Regions from separate parts of the Aminobacter sp. J44 genome, predicted to be linked through region 2. Evidence: riboswitches for the same ligand, from Rfam matches in the RefSeq annotation. Region 2 holds a riboswitch; the other holds the start of a gene.
The links. A riboswitch is a leader RNA that binds a small molecule or an ion and turns the genes downstream of it on or off. The one in region 2 is predicted to bind cobalamin.

Region 1: another riboswitch for cobalamin. It lies ahead of L610_RS18515 (aromatic ring-hydroxylating dioxygenase subunit alpha); the one in region 2 lies ahead of L610_RS03040 (TonB-dependent siderophore receptor).

The regions. Positions count from the first base shown of each region.
Region 1 is NZ_VLJG01000070.1:596-6,797, reverse strand. It holds gene L610_RS18525 (ribonucleoside-diphosphate reductase subunit alpha) at 1-2,366, shown strand, start outside; gene L610_RS18520 (ribonucleotide-diphosphate reductase subunit beta) at 2,393-3,508, shown strand; cobalamin riboswitch at 3,663-3,877, shown strand; gene L610_RS18515 (aromatic ring-hydroxylating dioxygenase subunit alpha) at 3,994-5,241, shown strand; gene L610_RS18510 (hybrid-cluster NAD(P)-dependent oxidoreductase) at 5,256-6,202, shown strand, end outside.
Region 2 is NZ_VLJG01000005.1:82,846-89,047, reverse strand. It holds gene L610_RS03055 (ABC transporter ATP-binding protein) at 1-178, opposite strand, end outside; gene L610_RS03050 (iron ABC transporter permease) at 175-1,176, opposite strand; gene L610_RS03045 (ABC transporter substrate-binding protein) at 1,173-2,054, opposite strand; gene L610_RS03040 (TonB-dependent siderophore receptor) at 2,054-3,904, opposite strand; cobalamin riboswitch at 4,076-4,278, opposite strand; gene L610_RS03035 (M17 family metallopeptidase) at 4,313-5,692, opposite strand; gene L610_RS20405 (hypothetical protein) at 5,735-5,920, opposite strand; gene L610_RS03030 (tetratricopeptide repeat protein) at 5,955-6,202, shown strand, end outside.

The DNA of each region.
Region 1 (6,202 bases), on a different contig from region 2:
GGCTGGAAGCGGTGTCACCTGACCCGATCCTCGCGGAAGCGAGGCGAAACCTCTATGACGGCATCACCCAGGACGAGCTGTCGCTTGCGCCGATCATGGCGGCGCGCACACTCATCGAGCAGGAGCCGAATTACGCCTACGTTGCCGCACGTCTCCTTCTCGACCGGCTTCGGCGCGAAGCGCTGACCTTCATCGGTGGGCGCCCGGAACAGGCGACCCAGGCGCAAATGACGACGCGCTATGCCAGCTACTTCCCCGACTTCATCAGGACGGGTGTAGAGGCGGGCCTCATCGACCCCGAACTTGCGTGCTTCGATCTCGAACGCATCGGGGCAGCGCTGAAGCCGGAGCGCGACCTGAACTTCCAGTATCTCGGCCTGCAGACGCTCTACGACCGCTACTTCCTGCATGTCGAGGGGAAGCGTTTCGAGCTGCCCCAGGCCTTTTTCATGCGCGTGGCTATGGGCCTTGCGCTGCGTGAGGCCGACCGGGAGGCGCGGGCGATCGAGTTCTATGACCTCCTGTCCTCGTTCGACTTCATGGCGTCGACGCCGACCCTCTTCAATTCGGGCACCACACGGCCGCAGCTCTCCTCCTGCTTCCTGACAACGATCGGCGACGACCTCGAGGCGATCTTCAAGGGCATCAAGGACAATGCGCTTCTCGCCAAATATTCTGGCGGGCTCGGCAACGACTGGACGCCGGTCCGCGGCCTTGGCGCGCATATCAGGGGCACCAACGGCCTCAGCCAGGGCGTCGTACCCTTTTTGAAGGTCGCGAACGATACCGCCATCGCTGTCAACCAGGGCGGCAAGCGCAAGGGCGCGGTATGCGCCTACCTCGAGACGTGGCACATCGACATCGAAGAGTTCCTCGACCTGCGCAAGAACACCGGCGACGACCGCAGGCGAACCCATGACATGAACACGGCCAACTGGATACCGGATCTGTTCATGGAACGTATCCAGATGGACAGTGACTGGACCCTGTTTTCCCCGGACGAGACGCCAGAGCTGCATGATCTCTACGGTGAAGCGTTCCGGAAAGCCTATGTCGCCTATGAGGAGAAGGCAGAACGCGGCGAGATTAGGGTTTTCCGCACCGTCCGCGCCGTCGAGCTGTGGCGCAGGATGCTGACCATGTTGTTCGAGACAGGTCACCCCTGGATCACGTTCAAGGATCCGTGCAACATCCGCTCGCCCCAAAGGCACGCGGGCGTCGTACATTCCTCGAACCTGTGCACCGAGATCACGTTAAACACCTCGAAGGACGAGGTCGCCGTGTGCAACCTCGGTTCCGTGAACCTTCTCAACCACCTCGACGAGAACGGCCTCGACCTTGATCGACTGTCGCGTACTGTCCACACCGCGATGCGCATGCTCGACAATGTGATCGACATCAACTTCTACACAATCCCGGAAGCGCGTGCGTCGAACCTGCGCCACCGCCCCGTCGGCCTCGGCCTGATGGGTTTCCAGGACGCGCTGCAGAAGCTGCGAATCCCCTATGCCAGCGATGCTGCCGTCGAATTTGCCGATTGGTCGATGGAAGCGATCAGCTATTGCACGATCTCGGCCTCGGTGGACCTTGCGGCCGAACGTGGCCGCTACGAGAGCTTCGAGGGCTCGCTCTGGTCCAAGGGCATCTTGCCGATCGACTCGATCCGGCTGCTGAAGGAAGAGCGGCCTACCCTCAGCATGGATGAAGCCCGCACCCTCGACTGGAACAGTCTTCGCGAGCGTGTAAAGACCGTCGGTATGCGCAACTCCAACACCATGGCAATTGCGCCGACCGCCACAATTTCGAATATCTGCGGCGTCTCACAGTCGATCGAACCCGCCTACCAGAACCTGTTCGTCAAATCGAACATGTCCGGCGACTTCACGGTCGTCAACGCACAGCTGGTGCACGACCTCAAGGCAAGGGGGCTATGGGACGAGGTCATGGTCTCGGACCTGAAATACTTTGACGGATCAGTTGGCGAGATCGGCCGGATCCCCGATGACCTCAAGGCGTTGTATGCCACCGCGTTCGAGATCGAACCGAAGTGGCTGATCGAAGCGGCATCGCGCCGCCAGAAATGGATAGATCAGGCGCAGTCGCTTAACCTCTACATCGCCAATCCAAGCGGCAGGAAGCTCGATGAGCTTTACCGGCTTGCCTGGAACAAGGGCCTGAAGACCACCTACTACCTGCGTTCCCGCTCGGCCACGCACGTTGAGAAATCGACCCTGAAGGGAACGGACGGCAAGCTCAACGCGGTGAGGCCGGCAACCCTCGTGCCTGCAACCGTGCCGGCGGGAGCGAACGGTGCATGGGGCAAGGCCTGTGCGATTGACGACCCCGAATGTGAAGCCTGCCAGTGAGCAGCAAGAACAAGGAGACAGGAAGCATGCTCGACTGGACTGAACCGAAATCAGACGTTGAACCCGCGCGGCCAGATAAATTCGCAGGCAATGCCACCGGCCTCGGCGAGATCGAACGGGGCGGCGCGCGCGTTTCGGTCGACGACAAGCGCATGATCAATGCACGGGCCGATGTGAACCAGCTCCTGCCGCTCAAGTACCGTTGGGCGTGGGAAAAGTACCTGGCCGCCTGCAACAACCACTGGATGCCGACCGAAGTATCCATGCAGGCCGACATCGCGCTGTGGAAGTCGCGAGACGGTCTCACCGAGGACGAGCGGCGCATGCTCAAGCGCAACCTCGGCTTCTTCGCCGCATCGGAGTCTCTGGTTGCCAACAACATCGTGCTCGCGATCTATCGCCACCTGACCAACCCCGAATGCCGCCAGTACCTTCTTCGGCAGGCGTTCGAGGAGGCGATCCACACTCACACCTTCCAGTATATCGTTGAAAGCCTTGGCCTCGACGAAGGTGAGCTGTTCAACATGTACCGGGAGGTGCCGTCGATCACGGACAAGGCCGCCTGGGCGCTGAGGCATACCCAAAATCTCGACGACCCGGACTTCCGGACGGGCACACCTGAGGCCGATCAGGCATTCCTGCGCGATCTCGTCGCCTTCTACGTCATCTTCGAGGGCATGTGGTTCTACACGGGCTTCGCACAGATCCTGTCGCTCGGGCGACGTAACAAGATGGTCGGCATCGCGGAACAGTACCAGTACATCCTTCGCGACGAGTCGATCCATCTGAACTTCGGCATCGACGTCATCAACCAGATCAAGATCGAGAACCCGCATCTGTGGACGCAAGCGTTCCAGGACGAAGTGCGCGGCATGATCACGGAAGCTGCTGAACTTGAAGCTGCCTACGGACGCGATACCATGCCCCGCGGCTTCCTTGGCCTCAACGCGGCGCTGTGCGAGCAGTACATGCACTTCATCGCCAACCGCCGCTGCGCACAGCTCGGGCTGCAACCTGCCTTCGCCGACGTCGAAAATCCGTTCCCGTGGATGTCAGAAGCGATGGACCTCAAGAAGGAAAAGAACTTCTTCGAGACGCGGGTGATCGAGTACCAGAGCGGCGGCGCGTTGAGTTGGGATTGAGACCTCAACATTGACCCGCCGAGCGTGTGAGACCGCGCTCGGCGGTTGCTATGGCAGCACCTGTGTATCGGCGCGCAGGCGTGTCGAGTTTGCAGCTGTCGCGTTTTCGCGTGGGCATGTCGTTTTCGCGCTCACCCCGAAAATGCCCGTGTGATCTGATCAGGTCGTTCAAGGTGCCTTCCGACGTCGTGTCGGCAGGATAATTGGGAAGCCGGTGTCCTCAAGAAGAGAAAGCCGGCGCTGCCCCCGCAACGGTAGCGAAGCGAAAAMCCCGACGTGAAGCCACTGGGCGAGAGCTTGGGAAGGTGTCGGAAAGGCCAATTGGCCAGCTTCGGAGCCCGGAAACCAGCCTCGAACATCTGAAACGACTGATCGCGGTGGGCGGTCAAGTGGCAGAGCGCTCAAGGCGACGTCGGCGACGCGCGCGTGACCAACTCCTCCACCCCAACCACCAGTTCAGTCCTTGTGCCAAGGCGAGGACGGACATGGATATTCACGACGAAATGCTGGCGCGCTTGCGGAACCGAAAGCCCGGTTTTAGCCTCGATCGGCCCTTTTATATCGATCCCGCATACTACCAGCTTGATCTGGAACACGTTTGGTACCGTGACTGGCTCTTCGTCGGTCACGACTGCGAAATTCCTGCCCCAGGAAACTACTTCACCGTCGAGGTTGGAGCCTACTCGGTCATCGTTGTGCGTGGTGATGATGGCCAGATCCGCGCTCTCCACAATTCCTGCCGCCATCGCGGCAGCCGGGTGTGCCTTGAGCACAAGGGGGCAGCCGCTAAGCTGGTCTGCCCGTATCACCAATGGACTTACGATCTCGACGGATCGCTCCTGTTCGCGCGTCAGATGGGCGATGACTTCGATACGTCTGCGTTCGGCCTCAAGTCGGTCGCCTGCGAGGCCGCCGGCGGTTACATCTTCATCTCTCTCGCGAAGGACCCAATGGATTTCGCGCCGTTCCGCGCAATGATGGAGCCGTTCTTCCTGCCGCACCGCCTCAGGGAGGCCAAGGTCGCCTTCGAATCCACGATCATTGAGAAGGGAAACTGGAAGCTGGTTTGGGAGAACAACCGCGAGTGTTACCACTGCGCGGCAAACCACCCAGAGCTCTGCAAGACCTTTCCAGAGGCCCCGACGGTAACGGGGGTGTCCGGCGCGCAAGACGATCCCGAAATCGTCGCTCACTGGGAAAAATGCGAAGCCATCGGATTGCCGAGTGCGTTCACTATTGACGAGAGCGGACAGTATCGCGTGACGCGCGTGCCTCTGCTAAGGGACGCCATCAGCTACACGATCTCGGGGCGGAAGGCCGTGCAGATGCGCCTGTCGGACAATGTCCACATGGATCGAATCGGCTCATTGCTGCTCTATCATTACCCGACGACCTGGAACCATATTCTCTCGGACCATGCGGTGACGTTCCGCGTGCTGCCGATTAGCGCGACAGAAACCGCTGTCACGACGAAATGGCTGGTGCACAAGGATGCGGTCGAAGGCATCGACTATCGCCTTGACGAGCTGATCCATGTCTGGACCGAGACCAACGATCAGGATCGCCGTATCGTCGAAGACAATGCGAGAGGCATCCAGTCGCCTGCCTACCAACCCGGCCCTTACTCCCAGATACATGAGGGCGGCGTCATCCAATTCATCAACTGGTACGCCGAGTTCATGGAAAAGCGCCTGTCTGGCAGCGGGCAGCCCTCTTTGCGATCCGTCGCCTGAATGGAGCACTGGACATGACCCTGATGCTGACAGGCACGGTTCCAGTCCCGCTTCCGCTGGACGAGATCAAACCGTGGAACGCCACCCGCCAGATGCTGGTCTGTACCAGCGTGGTTGATGAGGCGCCGGAGGTGAAGACGTTTACATTCGCAGTCGAGGACGGCGGATGGTTTCGATACATGCCTGGCCAGTTCATAACCGTCGAACTGCGTACCAAGGACGGAGATCTGCATCGGACTTACACGGTCTCTTCATCCCCGTCTCGGCCATACGCGATCTCGATCACGGTCAAGGCACAACCAACCTCAGTTGGCACACGCTGGATGTTCGAAAATGTTCGGCCCGGCTCGCGTATCCGCGCCTATGGGCCGAATGGGCATTTCAGCCTGATGCTCCATCCGGCAAAGAAGTACCTCTTCATCTCAGCTGGATCTGGCATCACGCCGATGATGTCCATGTTGCGCTGGCTATTCGACTGCGACCCTGGGGCTGACGTCACCTTCGTGAATTCGTCACGTCGGCCAGAGGACATTATCTTTCGCGACGAACTAGAGATGCTTGCGCGTCGGATGCCCAATCTGACGATCGGCTTCCTGCCCGAAATGCGTTCGGCGGTCTCGCCTTGGGGTGGCCTGATGGGCCGTGTCGACCGTCACAAGCTCGCGCTTCTCGCGCCGGATTTCATGCGGAGAGAAATCTTCTGCTGTGGCCCCGAGCCTTTCATGTCTGCGGTCAGCGGAATCGTCAGGTCGGAAGGTTTCGACATGGCGCATTTCCATCAGGAGAGCTTTGGCGCTTCCTCCTTTGCGCGACCAGCCCAGATGGAAGGTGAGGAGCGAAATTTTGAGTCGACGTCGTCCGCGCTGACCGTCACCTTCCTTGGTACAAACAAGCGTGGCGACTGCGCACCGGGGCAAACGATTTTGGAAGCTGCTCGCAATGCAGGTGTACGAATTCCTTC
Region 2 (6,202 bases):
TGACGGTGCCTTTCGAGGGCGTCAGGCCAAGGATCGCGCGCAGCAGCGTCGTCTTGCCGGCGCCGTTCGGGCCGATCAGGCCGACAAACTCGCCCTCGCTGACGGTGAAGGAGACGCCGTGCAGCACCTCGCGGCGGCCGAGATCGGCATGGAGATCGGAGACGGCAAGCAGCGTCACAGCATCGTCCTCCGCGAGCGCCAGATCAGCCACAGGAAGAACGGCGCGCCGACCATGGCGGTGAGGACACCGAGTTTCAGGTCGCGCTCGGGCGCGATCAGCCGCACGAGAATGTCGGCGGCAAGCAGCATCGCCGCGCCACCCAGAGCGCTGGCCGGCAGCAGGCGCGACGGCATGCTGCCGACGAGCGGGCGCAAGATGTGCGGCACGACCAGCCCGACGAAGCCGATTGCCCCCGCAACGGCCGTCGCCGCGCCGACCGAGGCGGCAGTGCCTCCGACGGCAAGAAGCTGCGTGCGGCGCAGGTCGAAACCAAGGCTGGCGGCGGCGCTCGCGCCGAGCGTTAACGCATCGAGCGCGCGGGCGGTCAGCGCCAGCATCACCCAGCCTGCCACCATGAACGGAGCAGCGAGCGACACATGGATCATGGAGCGGTCGGTGAGCGAGCCCAGCATCCAGAAGACGATTTCCATCGCCGCGAACGGATTGGGAGAAAGGTTCAGCGCGAGCGACGTCATGGCCCCGGCGAAGGCCGACAACGCGATGCCCGCAAGAATGATCGAGAGCGTTCCGCCCGAGCCGCCGGCCATCGCCCGCACCACCAGCACGGCAACGCCCGCGCCTGCGAGTGCCGCTAGCGGCAAGGCGAGCGGAAAGACGAGCGAGACGCCGGTATAGATCGTCAGCACCGCGCCAAGAGACGCGGTGGCACTGATGCCGAGCAGACCGGGTTCAGCCAGCGGATTGCGCAGGTAGCCCTGCAGCACGGCGCCGGAGAGGCCGAGCGTCGCGCCGACCATCAGGCCGAGGATCGCGCGCGGCAGGCGGATCTCGCGCATGATCAGCGTGATCTCATAGGCATCGCCGGAAAAGAGCGCGCGCATGGAATCGGCAAAGCCGATTGCCGCCGGTCCCGTGGCCAGCGAGATCAGGAACAGGAGCGCGACCGCGAACCCGAGCGCGGCGAGCACCAGCCGGTATCTCGATGTGTCGGTCAACGCGCGGCTCCGGTCGCCTCGGCGGCGGTGCGTAGGATGCGTACAGCCTCGAGCGAAAACGGCGCGCCGCACACCCAGTACTTGTCGGGTACCGAGACCTCCTTGCCGCCCGCCACGTAGGCACGGAAAGCGGGATGAATGAAATTATCCTGCGCCATCGCCGGACGCTGGTAGTTTTCGCTGCCGGTGACGATCAGGTTCGGCTTCGCGGCAAGTAACGTTTCGAGCGGAACCCGCGCCCCGCCCTGGATTCCTTCGCGCGCGGCAATGTTGGTGAGGCCAGCAACGTTCATGACCTCGTCGGTAAACGTTCCCGCGCCCGTGGCATAGCTGTTCGATGACCAGCCAAGGGCGGTGACACCGCTGCTGCTGGTCGCGAGTTCCTGCAACCCGCTGTCGAGTTCGGCGACGACTTCCGCCGCGCGCCCTTCGCGGCCAAGCAACTTGCCGACGCGTGCGATCTGCTCGCGCACGTCGGCAAAGGTGTTGACCGGGTCGAACAGCTCGACGCGGATGCCGAGGTTCTGGAGAAGGTTCACCGTCGCGGTCGCGGTATAGGTGCCGGCCAGCACCAGGTCAGGCTTCATCAGGAAGATTTCTTCGGCGAGGCCGTGATTAACGGGAAAGGCTTTCGCCTCATCCACCATCGCCGAGGTTTGCGTATCGGTGGCAAGGTGCGTCACCGAACGCAGCTGTCCATCCGCCGCGACCAGCATCGCCATCTGGTCAGTGCAGACGTTCATCGAGACGACGCGGGCAGGTGCTGCCGATGCAGCTCCTGCCGCGCATACCAGTGCAAGCAGGATCGCAGGCAGCACGGCGAGCGCGGGCCCGGAGGGCCACGCCAGCCAGATACCAATGCGATCCCTTACACGCATCAGAACTTCGCCTTCATGCCAACGAACGCGGAGGCGCCCGGCGTATTGTAGCCCAACACGGTCTGGTACTTCTCGTTCAGCAGGTTCTCGCCACGAAGGTAGAACTGCATGTTGTCGTTCAGCTGATAGGCGACCCTGGCGTTGAGCAGGACGTAGTCGTCGAGCGCCACATCTGTCGATGGCCAGGTCGAGAAGTCGGTGTCCAGCGTGTCGACGGCATATTTCAGGTCGGCGCTCACCGTCCACTTTTCAGCCGGACGCACCGTCGCAGTCAGCACGGTCGCATGGCGCGGGACGCGAATGGCGCGGATCCCTGCATCGTCCGCCGCGCTGGTGTAGGTGTAGGAGGCGCCAAGATCAAACCAGTCGGTCACCGCGTATTTCAGCGAGGCTTCGATGCCGCGCGAATGGGTGTTGCCGGGGATCTGCACGTAGGTCGTGCCAAATCCGATGCGGTCCTCGACCTTCACCGAGAAGTAGGTGATGTCGGCCGTCAGGCGGCCATCGAGAAAAGTCTGCTCGACGCCGACATCGTAGCTGAAGCTGGTTTCCGGCTGCAGATCCGTGTTGCCGTAGGTGGGCGCGTATAGCTCATAGAGGCTGGGCGCCCGAAAGCCAGTGCCGACCGAGGCGTGGAGGCGCGTTCCGGAATTCGGGAAGAGATAGGACGCCGTGCCACGATAGGTGGTGTGGCCGCCAAATTCAGAGTGCTCATCATGGCGAAGCCCGGCAGTCAGCACGAAATCATCAACCGGCTCGAAAATCCCTTGCGCCCAGACACCCGTGAGATGGTGGCTGTCGCTGATTGCGGTCCAGGTGGTCGCGACATCGGCCTTCTGACGCTCGTGGTCGGCGCCGTATTGCAGGGTGATGCGATCGGTCAGTTCGAACGAACCGAGATAGTCGAACTTCAGCCGGTCGCCGACGAAGGTGTCGTTGGCCGGCGAAATCTCGCGATCCATGCGCGATGCCTGCACCGAGAAGGTGTTCTTGGCACGGCCGTCGAGAAGATCGAGGTTGAACCCTGCGCGTCCGCCCAGGAACGTGGTGAAGTTCTCGTCGCCTGAGCTGTCAAAGCCGTTGAGGTCATACTCGGCCCTGGTGTCGATGTAGAGCGCCGAGCCAAAGACGGAAAAGGCTTCGCTGAAGCGGTGCTCAACGTTCAGGTCGGCGGTGACGTTCTGGTATCCGTCCTTTTCCGTGCCGCCGGCAGCGGCGGAGAAGCCATCGGCCCGGAAGCCTGAAATATTGCCGACGATGCGGGAGGCATCATCAGACGCGCTGATGCCATAGCGGCCGCGCACCGTGCCGTAGGAGCCGCCTTCGATCTCAACGGTGTGATGAACGCCCGGACCTTCGTCGGCAAAGCTCGACAGATCGACGAGACCGGCAATGGCGTTGGAGCCATGGAGCGTGCTCTGGGAGCCCTTCAGAACCTCGATGTTCGAGATGCCGGCAGACAGCAGGTGCTCGAAATGGGTCTGAACCTGCGTGTTCGAGACGTCCGAGACGTCGATGCCGTTGTAGAGCGTCTTGATGTAGCGCACGGGCAGGCCGCGCATGTAGACGCCCGTGGTCTGGCCAATCGGGCCTGCCGGGCTCACAGACATGCCGGGCACGAACGACAGATAATCCGCTACGGCCTGAACCGTCTTCTTATCGATGTCCTCGCTAGTCAGCAGCTCGACCTTGGAGCCAACCTTCTGCGCCTCGGTGGGCGTGCGATTGGCGGTAGTAACCGTGATCGTATCGAGAACGGTCACGTCGTCGGAAGAAGCATCATCCTGGGCGAAAGAGGGTCCGGACAGGATAAGCGTAAGTGCGCTCGCAGCGAGCAGCGGCGATTTCATTGCAGTCCCCACATCTGTCCGATCGGCAATGCCGACCGGCGGTTACACTGAGGCTGCAAACCGAATTCGCGGCGCCCATGCGCCAAAGGTCATCTCGCCGCTTCCGGCATGCAGCACATTCTTCGAATGTCACCGCGACGGACGACCGCGCCCCGATGCACCCCGCATCGAGACATGGGTGACTGGAACGGCAGGTCTCCTGGCTTCCGTGTCTTCGCCTCTCTTCCGCCTTCCCGGCCTGACCGCCAGTGGCATGTGGAAGTTGGCTCAACGGTTACAGTTGCGGGGGCAGCCACGGATTTGACCGATAGTCAGTCGCACCGTGTTCCCATTTTCACCCGCCTCGCGGCGGGACCAGTTCCAAGCGGATGGATAGCCGGAGTCCGGCGCTGCGTCAACGAGACGGGGTCAGCGGACCCCGTACCTGTTGACGAGCACGTCGAGAATGGCGCGGATCGCCTGCGCCTCGCCGCCGATCGGGCAGTGCGGGCGCTCGACCGGCGACCAGCCGAACACGTCGAAATGCGCCCATCTCCTGGCGTTTTCGACAAAGCGGCGCAGGAACAGTGCCGCCGTCACCGCGCCGGCCATGCCGTCGGTGGTGACGTTGTTGATGTCCGCGACCTTGGAGTTGAGCTTGCTGTCGTAGTTCGACCACAGCGGCAGGCGCCAGAGCGGATCGGCGGTCTTCTCGGCGGCGTGGGCGAGGTTTTCCGCAAGCGTATCGTCGTCGGTGAAGAAGGGCGGCAGGTCCGGGCCAAGCGCCACACGCGCCGCACCGGTCAGCGTTGCCATGTCGATCAGCACCTCGGGCGACTCTTCGTCTGCCAGCGCCAGCGCGTCAGCGAGAATCAGCCGGCCCTCGGCATCGGTGTTGCCGATCTCGACGGTCAGGCCCTTGCGGCTCGGCAAGATGTCGCCGGGGCGGAAGGCGTTGGCGGAGATGGAATTCTCGACCGCCGGTATCAGAACGCGCAGGCGGATGTTTGCCTTGGCCGCCATCAGCATCGAGGCAAGGCCGAGGACGTTGGCCGCGCCGCCCATGTCCTTCTTCATCAGCAGCATGCTCGACGGCGGCTTGATGTCGAGGCCGCCGGTGTCGAAGCAAACGCCCTTGCCGACGAGCGTGACCTTCGGTGCGTCTTCCGCACCCCACGAGAAGTCGATCAGGCGCGGGGCCTGCGCCGAGGCGCGGCCAACGGCGTGGATCATCGGAAAATTCTGCTCGATGAGCGCGTCGCCTGAAATGACGGAGACTTTTGCCCCATGCGCGTCTGCCAGCGAGCGCGCGGCCGCCTCGAGTTCCTTGGGGCCGAAATCGTTGGTCGGCGTGTTGATGAGGTCGCGGACGAGGAAGACCGCCTCGGCCTGCTGGCGCACCCTTGCTGCATCCGCGCCTTCCGGCACCACGAACTCGACGTCGCGGCCCTCATGCTTGCGGTAGCGTGTGTAGACGTAGCTGCCGAGAAGAAGGCCGAGCGCGGCAAGGTCGGGATCTTCCGGCGTGCTGGCAAAGTGCCATTCGCCGGCGGGCAGCTTCTTCGCGAGCGAGCCGGTGGCAAGCGGCGAGAAGCCGCCGCGCTTGTCGGCCACGCCAAACAGCGCGCCCGCGATCGCCCCATCGCTGCCCGGCAGGAGCAGAAGCTGGCCGGCCGCGCCGCTAAAATGGTTCGCTCCCGCCCATGCACGCGCGCCGGCGTCCAGCTCCAGCCTGGAGAAGCTTTCCTTGGTGACGAGATGAACCGGGCGGGAGCCGGGCGTTGCCTTGTCTTTCAGTGTCAGCGGCATGGCCGGAAAGATCCTTTTTAACGATCCGTTAGCGTTAACAGATTATTGCTGACCCTCGATCGTGACCGGAAAAGGGTCACTGTCGGGCAGGGGAGATTCAGTGCCGATGTTCACCAACCTCGCCGCGAAGGCAACGGGGAAACGCAGCTCCGCAGTGCTGAGTGCACTCATCATCGCCGTTTCCCTTTCGGGATGTGCATCCACCGACAAGATGACCACCGGCTCCATTTCTCGCGGTTCCTCGCCCGAGGTGGTGGAATCGATGTCAGCCCAACAGCTGGCCTCGGCAGTCGAGTCGCTCGGCAATGCGTACGCGAAGAACCCAAAGGACAGCACCGCCGCGATGCGCTACGCCTCGGTGCTGCAGATGAGCGGCCGCACCGACCAGTCGCTCGCGGTGATGCGCAAGCTTGCCATCGACTATCCGTCCGACCGCAAGGTGCTCGCCGCCTATGGCAAGGCGCTCGCCGCAGCGGGCGAGCTGGAGCCCGCGCTCGATGCGGTGCGCCG